One region of the Janthinobacterium sp. BJB301 genome, then DNA from elsewhere that is predicted to be linked to it. Evidence: predicted binding sites of a transcription regulator. Region 1 holds the regulator's gene; each other region holds the start of a gene.
What was found. Region 1 encodes sigma-54, which starts transcription at its own class of promoters, with help from an activator protein. Its sites were predicted from a motif close to TGGCANGNAANCTGCTTT; they were not measured.
Positions count from the first base shown of each region.

Region 1 (7,592 bases):
GCCGGGCCAGGCCCGCGATCAGGGCGAATTTCAGCAGCACGGGGCCGCACAGCAGCAGCAGGACGAGCCACCAGTTCTCAAACACCACACGGATATTGAGCAGCATGCCGACGGTGATGAAGAACAGGCCCAGCAGCACGTCGCGGAAGGGCTTGATATCCTCTTCCACCTGATGCTTGAATTCCGTCTCGGAAATGAGCATGCCGGCAACAAACGCTCCCAGGGCCAGCGACAGTCCGGCCCGTTCCGTGATCCAGGCCGCGCCCAGGGTAATCAGGAGCAGGTTGAGCATGAACAACTCTTGCGAGCGGCGCTTGGCGACGATGGTCAGCCAGCCGCGCACCAGCTTCTGGCCGATGAAAAGCAGCAAGATCAGCACCACCAGGGCCTTGCCGCCGGCCCAGGCCAGGGTTTCGGCCAAGTTGTCCGAATCGCGCGTGAGGGCGGGAATCAGGATCAGCAGGGGCACGACGGCCAGGTCCTGGAACAGCAGAATGCCGATGATCTTGCGGCCGTGTTCGCTTTCGAGTTCCAGCCGTTCCGTGAGCATTTTCGAGACGATGGCCGTCGACGACATGGCCAGCGCGCCGCCCAGGGCGAAGGCGGCTTGCCAGCTCAGGTGGATGTAGGCGGACAGGTAATGTCCGACGAACCAGCCGAAGAAGACGGTGGCGATGATGGTGGTGACCACCTGCGCCATGCCAAGGCCGAAGACGATGCGCCGCATGGCGAGGAACTTGGGCAGGGAAAACTCGAGCCCGATGGAAAACATCAGGAAGACGACGCCGAACTCGGCCAGGGTGTGGCTGGCCTCGTTTTCAGCCGCCAGGCCCAGCGCGTGGGGGCCGATGACGATGCCGACGGCCAGGTAGCCCAGCATGGGCGGCAAATGCAACATTCTGAAAGCGACCACGCCCAGCACGGCGCTGCCGAGTAACATCAGGGTCAGTTCAAGCGAGGAAAACATGGGTTGCCCGGTGCGGTCAATGGAAATCGTTGTTTGTTGTGACTGGCAAGTTTTTTGCTTTCCTAATTCGTTTATACTTTGGGCATGAGTGTAACCCATGAAAAAACAATGCTGAAAGCTTTTGATCGAATTGACATGCAAGCGACGACCGAGCGCGCCGTCGCGCTGGCCCGCACCACCTTGCAGATCGAGTCCGACGCCATCGTTGCGCTGCACGCGCGCCTGGCCACGGACGACAGCGTGGGCCGCGCCGTGGCGATGTTGTTGCAATGCAAAGGAAGAGTCGTCGTCTCCGGCATCGGCAAATCCGGCCATATCGCGCGCAAGATTGCCGCCACCCTCGCTTCCACCGGCACGCCGGCCCTGTTCGTGCATCCGGCCGAAGCGGCCCATGGCGACCTGGGCATGGTCACCTCGGAAGATGCTTTTATTGCCATATCGTACTCCGGCGAATCGTCGGAACTGATGGCCATCATGCCCGTCGTCAAGCGCATGGGTGGCGTGCTGATTTCCATGACGGGCAAGCCGAATTCGAGCCTGGCGCAATTGGCCGACGTGCACCTGGATATTTCTGTTGAGAAAGAAGCCTGTCCGCTGAACCTGGCGCCGACGGCCAGCACCACCGTCACTCTGGCCCTGGGCGACGCGCTTGCCGTGGCCTTGCTCGACTTGCGCGGCTTCAAGGAAGAAGATTTTGCCCGCTCGCACCCGGGCGGCGCCCTGGGCCGTCGCCTGCTCACGCACGTGCATGATGTCATGCGCAGCGGCGAACGCGTGCCGAAAGTGCCCGTGCAGGCTTCCTTGCTGCAGGCGCTGGAAGAAATGACGAAGAAAGGCATGGGCATGACGGCCGTCGTCGACGCGGACAACCGCCCCGTGGGCGTGTTTACGGATGGCGACTTGCGCCGCATGTTCGAGCGCGTGCAGGATTTCACGCAAGTGGCGATCCGCGACGTCATGCATGCGCAGCCGCGCAGCATCGCGCCCGAACGCCTGGCCGTGGACGCCGTGGCCGTGATGGAGCAGTTCCGCATCAACCAGATGCTGGTCGTCGATGCCGACGGCAAACTGGTGGGCGCGCTGCATATCCATGATCTGACGCAAGCGAAGGTGATCTGATGGATAGCGTCGCGGACAACCTGGCACGCGCGGCCAAGGTCAAACTGATGATCTTTGACGTCGATGGCGTGCTCACCGACGGCAGCCTGCATTTCGGCCCGGACGGCGAGATGATGAAAACGTTTAATGTGTATGATGGCCTGGGCATCAAGCTGCTGCAGGAATCGGGCGTGCAGACGGCCATCATCAGCGCGCGCCGCTCGGCCATCACGGCGCGCCGCGCGCAAGACCTGGGCATTACCCACGTGCACCAAGGCGGCCACGACAAGCTGACGCCGTTTCGCGAACTGCTGGCGCTGACGGGCTTGACGGAAGAGCAATGCGGCTATATCGGCGACGACGTCATCGATGCGCCCATCCTGAAACGCGTCGGCTTTGCCGTCAGCGTGCCGGGCGGACGCCCGGAAGTGCAGGGCCTGGCCCACCATGTGACGCAGGCCGGCGGCGGCCGCGGCGCGGTGCGCGAGATCTGCGAATTCCTGCTGCGTGCCCAGGACAATTATGCGCGCGTCATGGCGCCGTTCCTGGAGTGAGGCGCGCCGCCTCGCCAGTGACATTTGAAAGAGTGAAGCCCTATGCGTAAGCCAGGAGGCGCCCATCGCTGGCGCATGATTTTTACCGTGCTGGGCGCGGTTGTTGTCGCGCTGGGCAGCTTTTGGCTGCTCGAGGTGATGAACAAGAATAGCCAGGACATCACGGCCAGCAAGCATCTGGATGAGCCCGACTATTTCATCACCAATTTCAGCCTGGTGCGCATGGACTTGACGGGAAAACCCAGCTATATCGTGTCGGGCACCAAGCTCACGCATTATCCGCTGGACGATTCGTCCGACATCGACCGGCCCTTCGTGCGCAAGCTCACGCCAGGCATGCCACCGATGAACATGAATGCGGAACTGGCGCATATCGACCAGGACAATACCCGGCTGCAACTGCACCGCAATGTCGTGATCGACCGCGTGGCCAGTCCGAAGGCGCAGAACCTGACGGTCAAGACGGAAGCGCTGACGGTGTTCCCGGATGAGGAAAGAATGGAGACGGACGTGCCTGTCGATATCCTGACGGGCACCTCGCGCCTCAATGGCATCGGCATGAAGGCCAATAACGCCACCGGCGTGGTGGAAGTGCAGAATGCGCTGCGCATGGTCCTCCCGCCGAAACCGCACCCGGCCGCGGCGGCAAAATGAAAGAATGAAACAAGGAAACCATACTATGAAGAACATCTTGCTGTTGACCGTATTTTCCCTGGCCATCATGGGCGTGGCGCATGCCGAGAAGGCCGATTCCGAGAAGGAAGCCGTTATCACGGCACGTAGCGGCCACGTCGATGATATCAAGCAGGTGCGCACCCTGACGGGCGACGTCGTGCTGGTCAAGGGGACCCTGACCATGAAGGCGGGTCGCGCCGTGATCACGGAAGATCCGCAAGGCTACCAGTTCATTACCTTCTGGGCCGATCCCGGCAAGCTCGCCACCTTCCGCCAGAAGCGCGATGGCGCGGGCGACCTGTGGGTGGAAGGCGAAGCGGAGCGCGTGGAATACGACAACAAGACGGAAGTGGTGAAACTGTTTTCCCGGGCCAAGCTGACGCGCCTGGAAGGCACGAAAGTGACCGACGTGGCCAATGGCGCCTTCATCTCGTATGACAGCCGCAAGGAAGTGTTTGCGATGGAAAATTCCAACAGCGGCACCAGCACCCCGGATGGCGGCAGTGTGCGCATGGTGATCCAGCCGAAAACCAAGGCACCGGCGGCGGAGAAAGCGCCGGCCACGCCTGCGCCAGGAAAGAAATAATGGATAATACTCGTTGCGGCAGCACCCTGATCGTTCGCGGGCTGCAAAAAACCTATGGCAAGCGGCAAGTCGTGCATGATGTCTCGCTGCAAGTCGAATGCGGCGAAGTGGTGGGTTTGCTGGGCCCGAACGGCGCCGGCAAGACCACCTCGTTCTACATGATCGTCGGCCTGGTGCCGTCCGATGGCGGCAGCATCGATATCAGCGGCGTGGACATCTCCAGCCTGCCGATCCACCGCCGCGCTCAGATGGGCCTGTCCTACCTGCCGCAGGAAGCGTCCGTCTTCCGCAAGCTGACGGTGGAAGACAATATCCGCGCCGTGCTGGAAATCCAGACCGTCGAAGGCCGTCCGCTGACGAAGGCCGAGATCGAGGTGCGCCTGGATAAATTGCTGGCCGATTTGCAGATTGAAAAGCTGCGCGAGAACCAGGCCCTGTCCCTGTCGGGCGGTGAGCGCCGCCGCGTGGAAATCGCCCGCGCGCTGGCCACCGATCCCCGTTTCGTGCTGCTCGACGAACCGTTCGCCGGCGTCGATCCGATCGCCGTGATCGAGATCCAGCGCATCGTGCGGTTCTTGAAGGAGCGCAATATCGGCGTGCTGATCACCGATCATAATGTGCGCGAGACGCTGGGTATCTGCGACCGTGCCTACATCATCAACCAGGGCTCGGTACTGGCGTCGGGACGCCCCGACGACATCATCGCGAACGAGTCGGTACGCCGGGTCTATCTGGGCGAACACTTCCGCATGTAAGCCAATGAAACAATCATTGCAGCTGCGCACTTCGCAGCACCTGGCACTGACGCCGCAGTTGCAGCAATCGATACGCCTGTTGCAATTGTCTACCCTGGAATTGCATCAGGAACTAGAGCAATTGCTGACGGACAATCCCTTGCTCGAACGCCTCGATGACCCGCTCGACCGTTCGTTGCGCCTGCTTTCCGACGGCGCCTTGAGTTCCACGGCTGCACCGGCCGAAGCGCCGCCCCAGCCGCCAGGCCAGGAAGCGCCCGCAGCGCCTGCCGAAGCGGAAACCTTTGATGGCGATGCCGGCGAGGGGCCGGCCGCCGCGGATGGCGGCGACAGCGACTGGAGCGAGGCGAGCCGCGGCAAGGCGCCCGACGACGAGGATTCGCGCCCGCAACTCGAAGCCCATCACTGCACCCTGCGCGAACACCTGATGGAGCAGATGCGCGTGACGGTGCTCGAATTGCGCGACCGCGCGCTGGTCGAGCTGATCATCGATGCGCTCGACGACAATGGCTACCTGGAAGAGTCGCTTGAGGACATCCTGGCGCGCCTGCCGGAAGAGCTGGAAATCGATGCGGACGAGATGCGCACGGCCTTGTCTCTCTTGCAAAGTTTCGATCCGCCTGGCGTGGGCGCGCGCAATGCCTCCGAATGCCTGGCGCTGCAAATCAAGCGCTTGCCGCACATCGCCATGGTGACGCGCCGCATGGCCCTCGTCATCGTGGAAAAGCACCTGGCCTGGTTTGCCCAGCGCGATTTCAACAAGCTGAAAAAAGCCCTCGATTGCGACGATGAAGACTTGCGCGAAGCGCAGACGGTGATTCGCCAGTGCAATCCGCATCCGGGTGCCGTGTTCGCCTCGGACGTGTCCGATTACGTGGTGCCCGACGTCGTCGTCAAGCGCGCGCGCAATGGCTGGCAAGTCACGTTGAACAACGATGTCATGCCGCGCCTGCGCGTCAATGCCATGTACGCCAACTTGCTCAAGCAGGGCAAGGGTGAGGGCGCCATGGGCGCACAGTTGCAGGAAGCCAAGTGGCTGATCAAGAATATGCGCCAGCGCTTCGACACGATCCTGCGCGTGGCGCAGGCGATAGTAGAAAGACAAAAGAGCTTTTTCTCGCATGGGGCCGTTGCCATGCGTCCCCTTGTGCTCCGTGAAATAGCTGATACACTGGGTTTACACGAGAGTACTATCTCGCGGGTAACAACTCAAAAGTACATGCTGACCCCGCACGGCATGTTCGAGTTGAAATATTTCTTTGGTAGCCACGTCGCCACCGAAGCGGGGGGCGAAGCGTCATCGACGGCGATACGGGCATTGATCGTGCAACTGACAGGAGCAGAAGACCCTAAAAATCCTTTATCCGACAGTAAGATTGCGGACATGCTGGGGGAACAAGGCATGGTGATTGCGCGACGTACTGTTGCCAAATACCGGGAAGCGTTGAAAATTCCGCCAGTGAGCCTGCGTAAGTGTTTGTAAGTTTTTTTCGGTTCCTCTGCGGGCCGGATAGGATGGACCGCACGAACCCGATCATCTTTAGGAGTGTGTATGAATCTCACCATCAGCGGACATCATCTCGAAGTGACACCAGCCATCCGTGAATACGTACAAACGAAGCTGGAGCGCGTGAAACGTCATTTCGATCAAGTCATCGATATCGCCGTGATTCTGACCGTGGATAACCTCAAAGAGAAAGAAAAACGTCAAAAGGCTGAAGTCAACCTGCGTTTGAGCGGCAAGACTGTCTATGTGGAAAGCTTGGCGCACGACCTGTACGCCGCGATCGATACCCTGATCGACAAGCTCGATAGGCAAGTGATGAAATACAAAACCAAAGTGCAAGGGCACGGTAAAGAGGCGATCAAGCATCTGCCAGACAACTCCGAGGAAGAAGCCGTCGTCGCCGTCTAAGGCCACCCGCTTCCAGCAGTTGTGATCAACTAAGGGCGCACATCTTGCGCCCTTTTTTGCGCCTGGACCTTTTGAGCGCAATGTTCGCCGCGCAGGGGCTAAAATGTTTGCACTTTCACTTCTTTCCTGCCTGCCATGAGCGACTTCGTCCAGACTTCCATCCGCAACCGCACGGGCCATATCGTGCTCGACCGTCCGAAAGCCTTGAATTCCCTGTCGCTGGAGATGGTGCGCGCCCTGAGCGCGGTCCTGCTGGCCTGGCGCGACGATCCGCAGGTGGACGCCGTGGTGATCCGCTCCAGCAGTGAAAAAGCCCTGTGCGCCGGCGGCGATATCCGTTTCTTTTACGATGCGGGCCTGGCCACGCCGCAAGGCGGCAGCGCCATGCTGGAAGATTTCTTTACGGAAGAATATGCTTTAAATCATTTAATTCATTTCTACCCAAAACCGTATATCGCCGTGATGGATGGCGTGGTGATGGGCGGCGGCATGGGCGTGGCGCAAGCCGGGCCGGGCAACCGCCTGCGCATCGTGACGGGCCGCACGCGCATGGCCATGCCGGAAGTCAATATCGGCTTGTTTCCCGATGTGGGCGGCAGTTATTTTCTATCCCGCCTGGCGGGCCAGCTGGGCCTGTACCTGGGCTTGACGGGCTTGACGATCAACGCGGCCGATGCCCTGTACACGGGGCTGGCCGATGTCTACCTGCCTGAGGCGCAGATGGGGGCGCTGCTGGACCTGTTCGAATCGACGCGGGGCGAGGCCTTGCCTGTGGCCATCAAGGCGCTGGCGGCGCCTTTCCAGGCCGAGGCGGGGGTGTCTCCCCTGGCCACGGCGCGCGCGGCGCTGGACCGCCATTTCGGCGCCCCTTCCGTGGCCGCCATCATGGCCTCGCTGGCGCAGGATGACAGCGCGTTCGCGGCCAAGGCGCTGGCGGCCATGCGCCTGCGTTCGCCCTTGATGATGTCGGTGACCCTGGAATTGCTGCAGCGGGGCGCCCACCTGGGCGTGGCCGATTGCCTGCGCATGGAGCGCACGGTGG
Region 1 is NZ_PDZJ01000005.1:92,417-100,008, forward strand. Features, by position in the region: gene CSQ91_RS24500 (monovalent cation:proton antiporter family protein) at 1-967, opposite strand, end outside; gene CSQ91_RS24505 (KpsF/GutQ family sugar-phosphate isomerase) at 1,052-2,086, shown strand; gene CSQ91_RS24510 (KdsC family phosphatase) at 2,086-2,619, shown strand; gene lptC (LPS export ABC transporter periplasmic protein LptC) at 2,662-3,273, shown strand; gene lptA (lipopolysaccharide transport periplasmic protein LptA) at 3,299-3,880, shown strand; gene lptB (LPS export ABC transporter ATP-binding protein) at 3,880-4,635, shown strand; gene CSQ91_RS24530 (RNA polymerase factor sigma-54) at 4,640-6,118, shown strand; gene hpf (ribosome hibernation-promoting factor, HPF/YfiA family) at 6,188-6,550, shown strand; gene CSQ91_RS24540 (enoyl-CoA hydratase/isomerase family protein) at 6,686-7,592, shown strand, end outside.

Region 2 (7,592 bases), on a different contig from region 1:
AAACTGACGGCCTGGGCCGTCAGCAAAAAGAAAACATCCGGCGGACAGGGAGACACCCATCCGTGTGGCCCGGATGTTTCACCCCGTTACTTCGACGCCAGCTTGAAGACCCACACGGAACCGCCCTGTTCCAGGAAGTTGACCTTCTTCGCCACTTCGCCGCCCCACAGCGGCACCGCGCCCCCCCAGCCGGAAACGACGGCCACGTATTGCGTGTCGCCATCCTGCCAGGTGACGGGCGGCGCCACGACGCCGGAGCCCGTCTGGAATTTCCACAGCTCCTTGCCCGTCTTCGCATCGACGGCTTTCAGGAAGCCTTCCGGCGTGCCGTAGAACACCAGGTTGCCGGCCGTACTCATCACGCCACCCCACAGCGGCGCGTTGTTCTTGATTTCCCAGACGATCTTGCCCGTCTTCGGATCGATGGCGCGCATGGCGCCGATGTAGTCGTCAAACAGGGGCTTGATGGTGAAACCGGCACCGAGGAAGGCGCCGCCCTTCTTGTAGCTGATCGGCTCGTTCCAGATGTCCATGCCCCATTCGTTCGCGGGAACGTAGAACAGCTTGGTTTGCGGCGAGTACGCCATCGGCATCTGGTTTTTGGCGCCGAGGAAAGCGGGCGCGGCAAACACGGTCGTGCCCTTCTTGCCTTCCTCTCCCTTGGTGGGGTCGCCAGGGCGGCCGGCAGCAATGAAATTTGGCCGGCCCGTCTTCAGGTCGATGCTGCTGGCCCAGGTGATTTTCTTCACAAATGGAAAAGCGTTCTGCAGCTTGCCATTGGCCGCATCGATGACATAGAAGAAACCGTTGCGGTCGGCCTTGCCGCCGTAGCGCTTGCCATCCATGTCGAAGGTGACGAATTCGTTGGCGCCATCGAAATCCCAGGCATCGTTCGGTGTGTTCTGATACGCCCACTTGATCTGCCCCGTTTTCACGTCCAGCGCCACGGTGGATGACGAGTACAGATTGTCGCCGGGACGCAAGTGGCTGTTCCACGGCGCCGGGTTGCCGGTACCAAAATATGCGAGCTTGGTTTGCGGATCGTAGGTGCCGCCCATCCACGTCGAGGCGCCGCCCGTTTTCCACAAGTCGCCCGGCCAGGTCTTGTTCACGGTACCGGACACGCCGTTATCGATGGCCTTGCCATCCTTGTCGTAGCGGTGCCCCATATGGCCCTCTACCGTCGGACGGCTCCACACGAGATCGCCCGTCATCGGATTGCGCGCTTCCACCCGGCCCACGATGCCGAATTCCCCGCCCGACACGCCCGTCAGCAGCAAGCCTTCGGCGATCAGCGGCGCGGCCGTCATCGAGTAGCCGGCCGCGTAGTCATCCACTTTCTCCTTCCAGACGATCTTGCCCGTATTCTGGTCCAGCGCCACCAGGTAGGCGTCGAGCGTGCCGAAAATCACCAGGTTGCCGTACAGGGCGGCACCGCGGTTGACCACGTCGCAGCATGGCATGATGCCGTCTGGCAAGCGATGCTCATATTTCCACAGCTTGGCGCCGGTTTTCAAATCGACGGCAAAGATGCGCGAATACGATGCCGTGACGAACATCTTGCCGTTGTGAATCAGCGGCTGCGATTCCTGGCCCCGCTGTTTTTCGCCGCCAAACGAGAACGACCAGGCTGGCACCAGCTTGGCCACGGTCTTGTCATTGATCTGCGTCAACGGCGAATAGCGCTGGCCCTGCGTACCCATGCCAAACGACAGGACGCTGGCCGGATTCTTCGCCGTACTGTCGAGCATGGCATTCGTGACATTGCCCACGTCGGCCGCCTGGGCCAGCGATGCCAAACCCAAACCGATGAGTATCCCCATGATTTTTTTCTGCACAATCATCTCCCTCTGTTTTATTAGTATGTGTGTATCAAGTCTTGCGGTGCTCATGCGGCTGGGCATGCAACAGCGCGCACTCTTCATCCGTGAACAGGCGCGAGCGCGTCAAAAAGCGCTTGCCCGTGCCGTTGTCGAGTGAAAACATGCCGCCATTGCCGTCGACCACATCGATAATCAACTGGGTATGCTCCCAGTACTCGAATTGCTCGAGTCCCATGTAGAACGGTGTGCCATTCAAATTGCCGAGATAGATATCGGTGTCGCTGACATCGAACTCGCCCAGCGCATAGCACATGGGCGCACTGCCGTCGCAGCATCCGCCCGACTGGAAAAACATCAGCGGGCCGTGACGCCGGCGCAACTTGTCCATCATTTCCAGCGCCGCATCGGTGGCGACCACCCGGGCAATTGCTGCACTCATCGCATCCCTTTCTGCGCGCCGCGCCTGGACTGCAGGCGCGGCGCCTGTTGCCGGTTTAGAAGAAGCCCAGCGCTTTCGGGCTATAGCTCACCAACAAGTTCTTCGTTTGCTGGTAGTGATCGAGCATCATCTTGTGGTTTTCGCGGCCGATACCCGATTGCTTGTAGCCTCCGAACGCGGCATGGGCCGGATACAGGTGGTAGCAATTGGTCCACACGCGGCCCGCCTGAATGGCGCGGCCCATGCGGAAGGCGCGCGAACCGTCACGCGTCCACAGGCCGGCCCCCAGGCCGTACAAGGTATCGTTGGCAATCGCCAGCGCGTCGGCCTCATCCTTGAAGGTGGTCACGGACACGACGGGTCCGAAGATCTCTTCCTGGAAGATGCGCATCTTGTTATTGCCCTTGAACACGGTCGGACGCACGTAGTAGCCGCCTTCCAGGTCGCCCGCCTGCGTGTTGCGCTCGCCGCCGGCCAGCACTTCCGCGCCTTCCTGGCGGCCGATGTCGAGGTAGGACAGGATTTTTTCCAGCTGCTCCTGCGAAGCCTGCGCGCCGATCATGGTGGACGAGTCGAGCGGATTGCCCTGCTTGATGGCGGCCACGCGCTTCAAGGCCCGTTCGATGAATTTCTCGTAGATCGATTCCTGGATCAGCACGCGCGATGGGCAGGTGCACACTTCGCCTTGGTTCAGCGCGAACATGGCAAAACCTTCCAGGCACTTGTCGAAATAATCATCATCGGCATCCATCACGTCTTCAAAGAAGATGTTCGGCGACTTGCCGCCCAGCTCCAGGGTGACGGGAATCAGGTTTTGCGCGGCATAGCCCATGATCAGACGGCCCGTGCCCGTTTCGCCCGTAAAGGCGATCTTGGCGATGCGCTTGCTCGAGGCCAGCGGTTTACCCGCTTCCAGGCCGAAACCGTTGATGATGTTCAACACGCCCGGCGGCAGCAAGTCGCCGATCAGCTCGATCAACACCATGATGGATGCCGGGGTCTGCTCGGCCGGTTTCAAGACGACGCAATTGCCGGCGGCCAGGGCTGGCGCCAGTTTCCACACGGCCATCAGAATCGGGAAATTCCAGGGAATGATCTGCCCCACGACACCCAACGGCTCGTGGTAGTGGTAGGCATAGGTTTCCGCATCGATTTGCGCGACGGAACCTTCCTGCGCGCGGATGCAACCGGCGAAGTAACGGAAATGGTCGATGGCCAGTGGAATGTCGGCATTCATCGTTTCGCGGATCGGCTTGCCGTTGTCGATGGTTTCCGCCGTGGCGATCAGGCTCAGGTTCTGTTCGATGCGGTCGGCGATGCGGTTCAGGATATTGGCGCGCTCGGCCGGCGAAGTCTTGCCCCATGCCTCCTTGGCGGCGTGCGCGGCATCCAGCGCCAGCTCGACGTCTTCCGTCGTGGAACGGGCGATCTCGCAAAACGGCAAGCCTGTGATCGGCGTGATGTTAGGAAAGTACTCACCTTTTACTGGTGCAACGAATTTGCCGCCGATGTAATTGTCATAGCGTTGTTTGAAGGGATTGGCTACGCCCAGTTTGCTGATGTCTGCGAGATTCATGTCGTCCTCTATCGGGTTAATTAGAATGGAATTACTTAATTAAAATCAAACGTCCTGGTACAGATGGGGTGAGTACACGGAGTCTTCCGCAAATGCCGTGCCAGCTCGCCATCCCACTACAAACTTAGCCGGTTTTATCCCTGTTACAAGGGCGCGGCATCAAACCCGGCACGTTTTTCAGCGCAGGCCACCTGCTTGGGTGGGGACGTGGGCCTGTTTGCATTTTGAACAAGGTAAAGACGTCCTGTTCCAATCCGGGCCAGCCCTGCGGCATCTTCCCTGCGCCGCTGCACAATGGAACAGGTGTACCAGACTGGAACACCTGCGCCTGTGCCACCAAGGAATCAACGAATCACCACGCCCCATGGCAATTCGCCCACGGCAATATCGGCTACTTTCTGCGCGCTGGCCGTGTCGATGACGGACACACTGTTCGAACGGCCATTGGCCACGTACAGCTTGGCGCCGTCGGGCGTGATGGCCATATTCCACGGACGTTTGCCGACGGGAATGGTGGCCGTGACCTGGTAGCTGGCCGTGTCGATCACCATCACCGTGCCGTCCGTGCCATTCGAGACATACACCTGCTTGCCGTTGGGATGGACCACGATGCCATTCGCATTCTTGCCCGCTGGAATGGTGGCAATCGCCTTGCGCGCGGCCATGTCGATCACGTACACGGCATTGACCAGTTCGCACGCCACATAGGCGCGGCCCGAGTCCGGACTGAAACCAATGCCGCGCGGACGCAGTCCCACGGCGATGGACGCGACCTGGCGGCGTTGCGCTACATCAATGACATCGACTTGCTCCGCCTCTTCCGCGCTGACCAGCAGCCAGCGTCCATCCGGGCTGAAGACGGCATGTTCCGGGTTGCGTCCCTGCACCTTGATATCGGCGAGCAAGGTGCCTGTCTGGCCATCGAGCAAGGCCACGCTATTGTTTTCCTCGACGGCCACTGCCACGTAATGACCGTCCCGGGAAGCGCTGACGCCTTCGGGCGACTTGCCCAGCGCCACCGTGCGCACGGGCGCGCCGGCAGCGTTATCGATCAGCAACAAGGCGCTGCTGGCCGCATCCGTGACAAACAATTGCCGTCCGCTGGGGTCGGCGGCGATGCCGCGCGGCCGCTTGCCTGCGGCGATCTGACGCACTACCTGGTCGGTAGCCGTGTCGATCACGCTCAAGGTGCCCGATTTTTCATTGGGGACATAGGCAAAGGGAGCTGCCTGGAGGGCGGTGCTGGCGAGCGCCGGCAACAGCCAGCAAACCTGGCGCAAGCACGAGAAGAAGTTGGGCATAATCACCTTTTCAATGGCAAAACACAGGAAAAGCGCGCGGCATCGGCGCATCTGCCCATTGCTGTATGCAAACGCCGTGCCACTGACACGCGTATAATTTCAGCCCACCAATGGAGACATGGCAGGCATATTGCTTGATAAGACTATGCAGACCTGTACCGCGCACGCGATCAAGCAGGCTTTTATTCACATTGGAGAATCCGCATGCAGCACCGTTTCCGCCTGAACACCATCGCCAGCCTGTTTGTCGCCGGCAGCGCCACCCTCGCCCCCCACGTCTTTGCCGCCGAAGCAGTTGACCCGGCCAACGGGCAACTGATGGATACGGTGGTCATCAGCGGCAGCCGCATCGCCCATCCCAGCCAGGAAGTGCCGGCCTCGATCGACGTGGTCGACAGCGCGCGCATCCAGGATGGCCAAATCCGCGTCAACGCGTCGGAAGCGCTGGCCGCCGTGCCGGGCCTGGTCGTGCAAAACCGCCAGAACTATGCGCAAGACTTGCAGATCTCGTCGCGCGGCTTCGGCGCACGCTCGGCCTTTGGTGTGCGCGGCGTCAAGCTGATCAGTGATGGCATTCCCGCCAGCATGCCCGACGGCCAGGGCCAGGCCGCCACCTTCAACCTCGATACGGCCGAGCGCATCGAAGTGCTGCGCGGACCGTTTTCTGCCATCTACGGCAACCATTCGGGCGGCGTGATCCAGCTGTTTTCCAGGGATGGACAAAATCCCCCTTCCGTCGAACTGAATTTGACGGGCGGCAGCTACGGCACCAGCAAGGTCGATCTCTCGGCGCAAGGCCAGGCAGGCGGCATCGGCTACGTGCTCGACGGCTCGCGCTTCCGCACGGACGGTTTCCGCGACCATAGCGCCGCCACGCGCGAACAGGCGTTCGGCAAGGTCACCGTCAAGCCGACGAAGGACAGCAAGCTGACCATCGTCGCCAACAGCCTGCATCAAGGCAATACGCAAGATCCGCTGGGCGCCACCTGGGCCACGTTTGCCGCCGACCCGCGCGCCGGCGAAATCGACGCGACGGACACGCAAAACCCGAAACGCACCCTGGCCGAACGCTACAACACCCGCAAGAGCATCGACCACCAGCAGATCGGCGCCACCTATGAACAGTCGTTCGGCGATGACCGCCTGCACGTGATGGTGTATGGCGGCAACCGCGACGTGATCCAGTACCAGGCATTTACCAAGGGCTTCCAGGCGCCCGCCAGCCATTCTGGCGGCGTGGTCGACTTCCAGCGCCAGTTCTACGGCATCGATACCAACTGGCTGCACGTGAACCAGTTGGCCGGCGGCAAGCTGAGCACCACCATCGGCATCGATTACGGCCGCTCCAGCGATGACCGCACCGGCTATGAGAACTATATCGGCGAAGTGTACGGATTGAAGGGCAAGCTGCGCCGCGACGAGCAGAATGTCGTGTCCAGCCTCGATCCGTATATCCAGGCGGAATGGCAAGGCGGCCCGTGGCTGCTCAGCGCAGGCGTACGCTACAGCAAGATGAAAGTGGCGGTCGACGACCATTTCCTCAGCAACGGCAACGATAGCGGCAGCCTGGAGTTCAGCCACACGACACCGGTGCTGGGCCTGCTGTACAAGCTGACGCCGAACGTCAACGTGTATGCCAGCGCCGCGCGCGGCTTCGAAGCGCCTACCTTGAATGAACTGTTTTACTCGGGTACGGGCGGCGGCTTCAATTTCAACTTGAAACCAGCGACCAGCACCAACCTGGAAGCTGGTATCAAAGCCAGGATCAATAACAATACGCACGTCAACGCGGCCGTGTTCCAGATCAAGACCAACGACGAACTGGTGGTCGACAAGTCCAGCGGCGGACGCACCAGCTACCGCAATGCGGGCAAGACCTTGCGCCAGGGTATGGAAGTGTCGCTGGACTCGAACCTGCCGTATGGTTTCACGACAAAAGTGGCACTGACCAGCCTGCACGCCGTGTATGACCAGGCGTTTGGCAGCGTGCGCGAAGGCAGCCGCTTGCCGGGCGTGCCCAGCGCCAACTTGTTTGCGGAACTGGCCTGGAAAGACACGCTGGACCGTTTTGGCGCGGCGCTGGAAAGCGTGGCCAGCAACCAGGTCTACGCGGAAGACAGCAATAGCGAAAAGCCGGCGCCCGGCTATACGGTGTTCAATGCGCGCGTCAACGCCAAACAAAACGTGGGCAATTGGCGCTTCAAGGAATTTGCCCGCCTGAACAATCTTTTCGACAAGACCTACGTGGGCTCCGTCATCGTCGGCGACAGCAACAAGCGCTACTATGAAGCGGCGCCGGGACGCAATTGGTTGCTGGGTGTTAGCGCCCAATATAGTTTCTAAAACTAAAAAGCCCGCGCCTCTTCCGATGCGCGGGCTTTTAAACTAGTACAAGCTACTTCAGGGCCGTGCTTCCTTCACGCCATATTTTTCAAAGATGGCTTTCAATTCAC
Region 2 is NZ_PDZJ01000010.1:7,544-15,135, reverse strand. Features, by position in the region: gene CSQ91_RS28255 (PQQ-dependent methanol/ethanol family dehydrogenase) at 87-1,823, opposite strand; gene CSQ91_RS28250 (DUF779 domain-containing protein) at 1,873-2,262, opposite strand; gene adh (aldehyde dehydrogenase) at 2,318-3,838, opposite strand; gene CSQ91_RS28240 (beta-propeller fold lactonase family protein) at 4,183-5,139, opposite strand; gene CSQ91_RS28235 (TonB-dependent receptor family protein) at 5,344-7,482, shown strand; gene CSQ91_RS28230 (substrate-binding periplasmic protein) at 7,540-7,592, opposite strand, start outside.
Region 2: CSQ91_RS28240 (beta-propeller fold lactonase family protein) is a predicted target of sigma-54. The motif match lies at 5,204-5,221, and genes of this name have one in related genera.

Region 3 (7,592 bases), on a different contig from region 1:
GCGCTGCGCCTGGGAGAACGGGCCACGTTTGCCCTCACCCGCCCGCCGGGCCATCACGCGGGCAGCGATTTCTTTGGCGGCTACTGTTTTCTCAACAACGCGGCCCTGGCCGCGCAGCATTTGCTCGACGACGGCGCCCGCAAGGTCGCCATCCTCGATATCGATTACCACCACGGCAACGGCACGCAAAGCATCTTTTACCAGCGCGACGACGTGCTGTTCGCCTCCATCCACGCCGACCCGCGCAGCGAATATCCGTTTTACCTGGGGCACGCCGATGAAACGGGCAGCGGCGCCGGGCTCGGCTACAACGTCAACCTGCCGCTGCCGTCCGGCAGCAGCACGGCCAGCTGGTTCGCCGCGCTGGAAACGGCCTGCCTGCGCATCAATATGTACGCGCCCGACGCGCTGGTGGTGTCGCTCGGTGTCGATACTTTCGCCGGCGACCCGCTGTCGCACTTCTCCCTGCAAAGCGGCGACTACCTGCGTGTGGGCGAGCGCCTCGCGCATCTGAACCTGCCCACCGCCTTCATCCTCGAAGGGGGCTACGCGGTGAAGGAAATCGGCATCAATGTCGTCAATGTGCTCGAAGGTTTCGAGACAGCCGAATAGCGACTGCACGCAAACCGCTCAGCACTGCTTAGACAGCAGTTTTACGCCGGCGTGCCCGCGCAAGATACATGAGTGCCAGGCCTGCGGGCAGCATCAACGCGACCGTTGGCTCAGGAACGGGGGCCGGAGAAATCGTGAAGGTCGTCTGGTCGGACCAGTCATAACGATTTTCCCATCGTGTGCCCCGCATAAAATCTGATCCACCGCTGAGGAGGTGGCTGCCGATAACGTTCTGGCTATACCAGGACATGGAACCTTCGTCATGGCCGTCGGTCCAGGTTTCATAGCGAAGTTTACCCGTCAATGTATAACTGAAATCTTTTACTTCACAGCGGAGGTAGGAGGAAGTATTGCATCCAAAGCCGCCTGGAATGTCAGGTAAAAACTGGTAGTACCCGGAGCTGAAATAGCTCAACTCCTCAAACGCAATCACGCCGTCCAGATTACTGTCTTCCCCGACAAAACTACCCACGAGCTTCATGCCAGAATGGAATACGCCGGTAGTCGCATCGACAAAGCCCTGATAGGTAAAATTCCACGTCGTCGGCTGCGCATGGGCAGTCGATATTCCGGCGACAAGTAACGCGGCGCACAACAGATTCTTTTTCATGGTTTCCTCATTTTTGTAGAGCGCTATAAGGGCGCTTCGGCTAGATGTGCCAATCACATCCGGCGGTATGCCGCCAGATGAATATTATCATAATTGCATGCAATTAAAATAATATTAAAATCGCGTGGAAAAAGTATGAAAAAGCGTACGCGACGGTTTTGAAACGGCGCAATCGCGGCTACATATTGCGGAACAAGGCCATGAACGGCTGGCTCACGGCCAGGGTTTCCGGCCGCGTCTTCAGGCGCAGGGCGCCGCGTCCCACTTCGTCGCGCGTGACGGACGCCACCATCTTCATGTTGACGATGGTGGAGCGGTGGATCTGCTTGAAGATGGCCGGGTCGAGCACGTCGAGCAGTTCGCGGATCGGCTTGCGCAGCAGCGCCTCGCCTTCCGCCGTCATGACGGCCGTGTACTTGGTGTCGGACTGAAAATAGGCGATGTCTTCCACCATGATCAGCCGCGTATCCTTGCCGCTGCTGGCCGTCAGCCAGACCAGCGGCGGTGACTTGGCGGCCGCCGGCAAGGCGCTGCTCAATTGCTGCAGCAAGCCGGCCAGCGCGCCGTCATCCACCTGGGTCTTGCCGGCCCGTGCCTGCACGCGCTGCACGGTCGCTTGCAGGCGCTCGCGGGCTATGGGTTTCAATAAATAGTCGACGGCGCCCTTGTCGAAGGCATCGATCGCGTACTGGTCGTAGGCGGTGACGAACACCACCTGCGTGGCGGGACTCGCTTCGAGCGCGCCGGCCGCCACTTCCAGCCCCGTCAATCCCGGCATGCGGATGTCGAGGAAGGCGATGTCGGGCTGATGCGTGGCGATGGCGTCGAGCGCCGCGCCGCCGTCGTCGCAGGCGGCGACGATGCGCAAGCTGGGCCACTCTTCGGCCAGCAGGGCCACCAGCGCATCGCGCAACAGGGTTTCGTCTTCGGCGATGACGCAAGTCATCTCGGGCTTATGCATAGGAGACTCCCCGCGCCGTGCTGTCGGGCACCGTGATGGTGGCCGTCACGCCATCGGGGAAATTGGCGAGGATGGAAAACGACGCGGCCGCGCCATAGGTCAGGCGCAGGCGTTCGCGCACATTGCGCAAGCCGATGCCCGTGCCGGCGCCATCGTCGCTGAAGCCCTTGCCGTCGTCGGCCACCGTGACGATCACCGTGCCGTCACCGCTGCGCGCCATGATCCAGATGGTGCCGCCGCCGCTTTTCGGCTCCAGGCCGTGCTTGATGGCGTTTTCCACCAGGGTTTGCAGCATCATCGGCGGCAGCTCCGCCTGGCGCAGGTATTGCGGCACCTCGATCTGCAGGTTCAGGCGTCCACCCATGCGGATTTTCAGGATATCGAGGTAGGCGCGCGCCCGTTCCAGTTCCGTGCCCAGGGTCGACATGGCTTGCTCCGTGCGCGGCAGCGAGTGGCGCAGGTACAGGATCAGATTACCCAGCATCTCGTCGGCACGCACGGGATCGCTGCGCGTGAGCAGCTGCGCGCTGGCCAGGGTGTTGTACAGGAAGTGCGGTTCCACCTGCGCGTGCAGCAGGCTCAGTTTGGCCACCGTGAGTTCCTTTTCCGTCACCGTCTGGCGCGCCTCGGCCTGCTCGCCGCGGCGGCGCTGCGCCACCCGGCGCGTCATCGCCCGCGTCACCGCTTCCGCGTTTTCCAGGTTGCTGCCATGGTCGACAAGGAACCAGTCGGTCCAGGCATTGCGCGCCGGCTCGCAGATCAGGGTCACGCTGCCCGCCTCGCCATTCGGCGTCACGGTGGCGAGAATCTGGTTCGGCCGCGGTTCAATGAAGCTCAGCAAGCGCATGCGGGGCAAGCCCGTGTGCGTGTAGGGTGCGGCGCGGCGCACGCGGGCCTGCACCTGCAGGCTGTCGCGCGCGCTTTCGACCACTTCGCTGCCCGGCAGTTCGCGGATGGCCGCGTCGATCATGTCGAACGCTTCGCCCGCCTCGAACGGGATCTCGATCTGGCGCCGCTGGCGGCTCGACAGGGTGCCGGCATTGACGGTGCCGGCGATCAGGCGCACGCGCCGCACGTGCGAAAACGCATTCGTGATGACGGCGCTGGCCAGCAATGCGCCGACGATGACAAAGAAGCCTTCCGTCTGCCCGAAGATATAGCGCAGGAAATTCTCGACCAGGATCGCCGTGGCGATGATGTAGGTGAGCATCGTGGCCAGGGTGATGCGCAGGATAAAGAAGAGGCTAGTCATGATTTTTCCTTGGGGTGTGAAGTGGGGCCAAGCATAACCACCGGCCCCACCGGCGGTGGCCATTATGCGATGGAAGGGCAATACTGGCGACAAAGGCAAGAAAATAAAGCATAAATCCGCGCCCTTCCTAAATAAAATAGCTTGCAATTAAATAGCGCACGATATATATTGAGCACATGGACGCCGCAAATCGCTTCTTCAGACGGGCATCCTGGGGCAGTAGCCCACGAAACAAGTAGCACACTATTTAGTCGTTAACTATTTAACTCACCGAGGAAAACCATCATGTCGATCAAACAAGTCCTGTACCGCGCTCAAGCCACCGCCACCGGAGGCCGCGAAGGCCGTGCCGTGTCGTCCGACAATGTGCTGGACGTCAAGCTGACCACGCCAAAAGAACTGGGCGGCAATGGCGCCGTCGGCACCAATCCGGAACAACTGTTCGCTGCCGGCTACTCGGCCTGCTTCATCGGCGCCATGAAATTCGTCGGCGGCCGCGACAAGATCGCCCTGCCGGCGGATTTGTCCATCGAAGGCAACGTCGGTATCGGCGCCATCGAAACGGGCTTCGGCATCGAAGTGGAACTGAAAATTTCGCTGCCAGGCATGGAACGCGCCGCCGCCGAAGCGCTGGTCGCCGCCGCCCACATCGTGTGCCCCTACTCGAACGCCACGCGCGGCAACATCGACGTCACCCTGACAATCGTGTAATCGGACGGCAACGTCCTTCATCCGCCCCGGCAACGTTACGTTACCGGGGATTTAACACGGCAATTCCTCGGAAATGGATGTGTCTTAAAAAGCATGTGCACTGCTGTGGAATGCACGACTGCATGGCTCGTCCACATCGAGCAAACGCGCGAGCCGCAAGGTGCGGCACGGCCAGACCGATCGCCTGGGGAAGTTCGGCATTGGCGCTCACCGTGCCCTGCATCATATGCCGCGCAAGATAGAGAGCGCGCCAATGCCGGTGCGTCAATATAAGACCCGCAAGGCGGGATCAGGCGGAAATATTACGACGGCGTACCCGTGTCAAGTACATGAGCGCCAAGCCCGCAGGCAGCATCAATGCGACCGTTGGCTCAGGGACTGGTGCTGGAGAGATGGTAAAGGTCGTCCGGTCGGACCATTCATATTGATAGAACCAACTGTCGCCACCAGTGTGCAAATTTCCACCTCCGCCGCTGAAAGAACTGCGGGTAGCGCCGCTGCTACTCCACCAGTGGACGCGAAGTTCGTCAGTGCCGAATGTGGCGACTGAATAGTACAGCGCCCCCGTCAGTGCATAACTGAATCTATATACTTTACATTGCAGAGTGGAACTGCCGCATCCCCCGCTGCCAGGAATGATTTTTTCAGGCACATAGTCATGGCCCTGGGATTCGAAATAGCTGAGTTCATCAAGCATAACAATGCCATCCAGATTACGGTCCTCCCCGGTGAAACTGCCCGTGTACTTCATCTCGGGATCGAACACGCCGGTAGTCGCATCGACAAAGCCTTGATAGGCAAAATTCCAGGTCGTCTGCTCGGCATGGACAGAAGAGATTCCGGCGACAAATAGGGCGGCGCATAGCAGATTTTTTTTCATGGCTTCCTCGTATGGTTTGCAGCACGTTATAAAGTTCATTCAGGTGGATGCCACAATCACAAACGACAGCAAACCGCCATACAAATATTACCATAATTACAATTTCCGTCCGAGTACGGCATGATTTCGGCGTGCTGTAGATTGTGTGGAAAGACTTGCAATTCAGTCGCAGCGGCAAAACCACTATTTTTCATATACGTCAGCGGCAACTGGTCCGCCAAGGCCGACGCCGAAGCGCATTTGCGCCCGTTGGTCAACGCCAGAGCCCTGAAACCGCTAAAATCACGCCACTTTCAATCAAGGATGCCCCATGATCAGCTGGCAATGGAACACGTTCGACGAACTCGGCCCCCACGATTTGTACCAGGTGCTAGCCTTGCGCCAGCGCGTGTTCGTCATCGAACAGCAATGCATTTACCCGGACCTCGATGGCCATGACCAGCAAGCCATGCATTTGCTGGGCTGGCAAACGGCCGCTGGCCAGCGCCGGCTGGCCGCGTACCTGAGGGTGCTGGCGCCCGGCGCCAAGTATGTGGAAATGTCGCTGGGCCGCGTGCTGACGGCGCCCGAGGCGCGCACCACGGGCGCCGGCAAGCATCTGCTGGCGGAAGGCATCGCACGCGCGGAACGCCAGCACCCTGGCCACGCCATCCGCATCGGCGCCCAGCAATATCTGGAGCGCTTCTACCAGTCCTTCGGCTTTGTCACCGTCAGCGCGCCCTACGATGAAGACGGCATACAGCACGTCGACATGCTGCGCGCGGTACCGCCGGGAGCGGCGGCATGACGACGGCCCTCATTTCCTGGAGCGGCGGCAAGGATTCCTGCCTGGCCCTGTGGCGCGCGCGCAACGCCGGCACGAGCGTGCCGCTGTTGATCACGGCCATGGATGAAGACGGCCGCAAGTCACGCTCGCACGGCGTGCCGCCCGAACTGCTCGAGGCGCAGGCAGCCAGCCTGGGCGCGCGCCTGCAGCGCTATCACGCCAGCTGGGCCAGCTACGAAGAGCAATTCATCGCCATGCTGCGCGCGGCGAAAGACGAAGGCATCGCCCACGCCATCTTCGGCGACATCGACTTGCAGCCGCACCGCGACTGGGAAGAAAAAGTCTGCGCCAGCGCCGGCCTGACGGCCCACCTGCCCCTGTGGGGCGAGGACCGCCGCGCGCTGGTCGATGAGTTCCTTGCCGCCGGCTTCAAAGCCATCGTCGTGTGCATCAATGGCCAGCACTTGCCGCGCGCATTTTGCGGGCGCGAGTTCGACGCCGCCTTCCTCGCCGACCTGCCGCCCGGCGTCGACGCCTGCGGCGAAAACGGCGAATTCCACACCTTCGTCTACGACGGCCCCGCCTTCAGCGCACCGGTGGCGCTGCGCCGCACGCAAGTGCTGCAATATGACGCGCCAGCCAATCTGGGCGGCGCCACCTACTACTTCCAGGAACTGGCGCCAGTTTGAATTGGCCGCAAAAACAAAAAGGGCGACTCCATGGAGTCGCCCTTTGTTCGTGCACCTTGCGCGTGCTTACTTTTTCTCCACTTTTAGCAGCGTGATGTCGAACACCAGGCCGGCGTAAGGCGGGATCACCACCGCTTTCGTAACCCTGTCGCTGGTGCCGTTAACGCCATAGCCGAGGTCATACGGAATGAGCAGGCGGCGCGTGCCACCCACCTGCATGCCGACCAGGCCACGGTCCCAGCCCAGAATCATTTGGCCGATGCCCAGGACAAACGTAAAACTTTTGGGAGGGGCTGTCGTGTCGAATTGCACGCCTTTGCCGTCCGGCTTGCTCGCGTCGTACAGCCAGCCCGTGTAGACCACCGTCAAGGTATCGCCCGCCGCGGCGGCCGTGCCGCTGCCTTTCACCAAGTCAGGAAAGGCGAGCTCTTTCACTTGCGTATTCGGGTCAAGCACGACCGGCTTCTCGGTGTTGGCAGCAGCGCCGCAAGCGGTCAGGGCCACGGCGCAAGCGAGGGTGGCGATCATTTGAAATACCGATTTCATGGTTTCCCTTTAAATATTGGTGTGTGGCTAAGCCCGTACGGTGCGGACCGGTACGGGCTGGAGTTTAACAGGACTCGCGTAGCCCATTTGTAAGCAGACGTAAGCAAGGCAGTAACTGTGTCTCGATGCAACGTTGACACAATATCTATATTTCCACCTGTGTGCCCAGTTCGATCACCCGGTTGCTCGGGATCTGATAGTAGTCGGCCGCCGTGCGCGCATTGCGCGACATGGTGACGAACAGGTGCTCGCGCCATGGCATCATGCCGGCCCCCGGCGTCGAAATGATGGTCTGGCGCGCGATGAAGAACGACGTTTCCATCATCTCGAAATCCAGTCCCTGCTCGGCGCACTGCGCCAGCGCGGCCGGAATGTCCGGTTCATCCTTGAAGCCGTAATGCACATTCACCTGGTAGCACTGGTGGCCCAGGTCCACCACGCGCACGCGCTCGGAAGGCGCCACCCACGGCTCTTCATGCATGAAGACGGTCAGGAAGATCACCCGCTCATGCAACACTTTGTTGTGCAGCAAGTTATGCAGCAGCGCATGCGGCACGCCATCCGT
Region 3 is NZ_PDZJ01000004.1:240,896-248,487, reverse strand. Features, by position in the region: gene CSQ91_RS23130 (histone deacetylase family protein) at 1-612, shown strand, start outside; gene CSQ91_RS23125 (PEP-CTERM sorting domain-containing protein) at 641-1,222, opposite strand; gene CSQ91_RS23120 (LytR/AlgR family response regulator transcription factor) at 1,401-2,183, opposite strand; gene CSQ91_RS23115 (histidine kinase) at 2,176-3,435, opposite strand; gene CSQ91_RS23110 (organic hydroperoxide resistance protein) at 3,721-4,146, shown strand; gene CSQ91_RS28775 (PEP-CTERM sorting domain-containing protein) at 4,436-5,026, opposite strand; gene CSQ91_RS23100 (GNAT family N-acetyltransferase) at 5,337-5,813, shown strand; gene CSQ91_RS23095 (diphthine--ammonia ligase) at 5,810-6,481, shown strand; gene CSQ91_RS23090 (FKBP-type peptidyl-prolyl cis-trans isomerase) at 6,548-7,027, opposite strand; gene CSQ91_RS23085 (potassium transporter Kup) at 7,173-7,592, opposite strand, start outside.
Region 3: CSQ91_RS28775 (PEP-CTERM sorting domain-containing protein) is a predicted target of sigma-54. The motif match lies at 5,122-5,139, and genes of this name have one in related genera.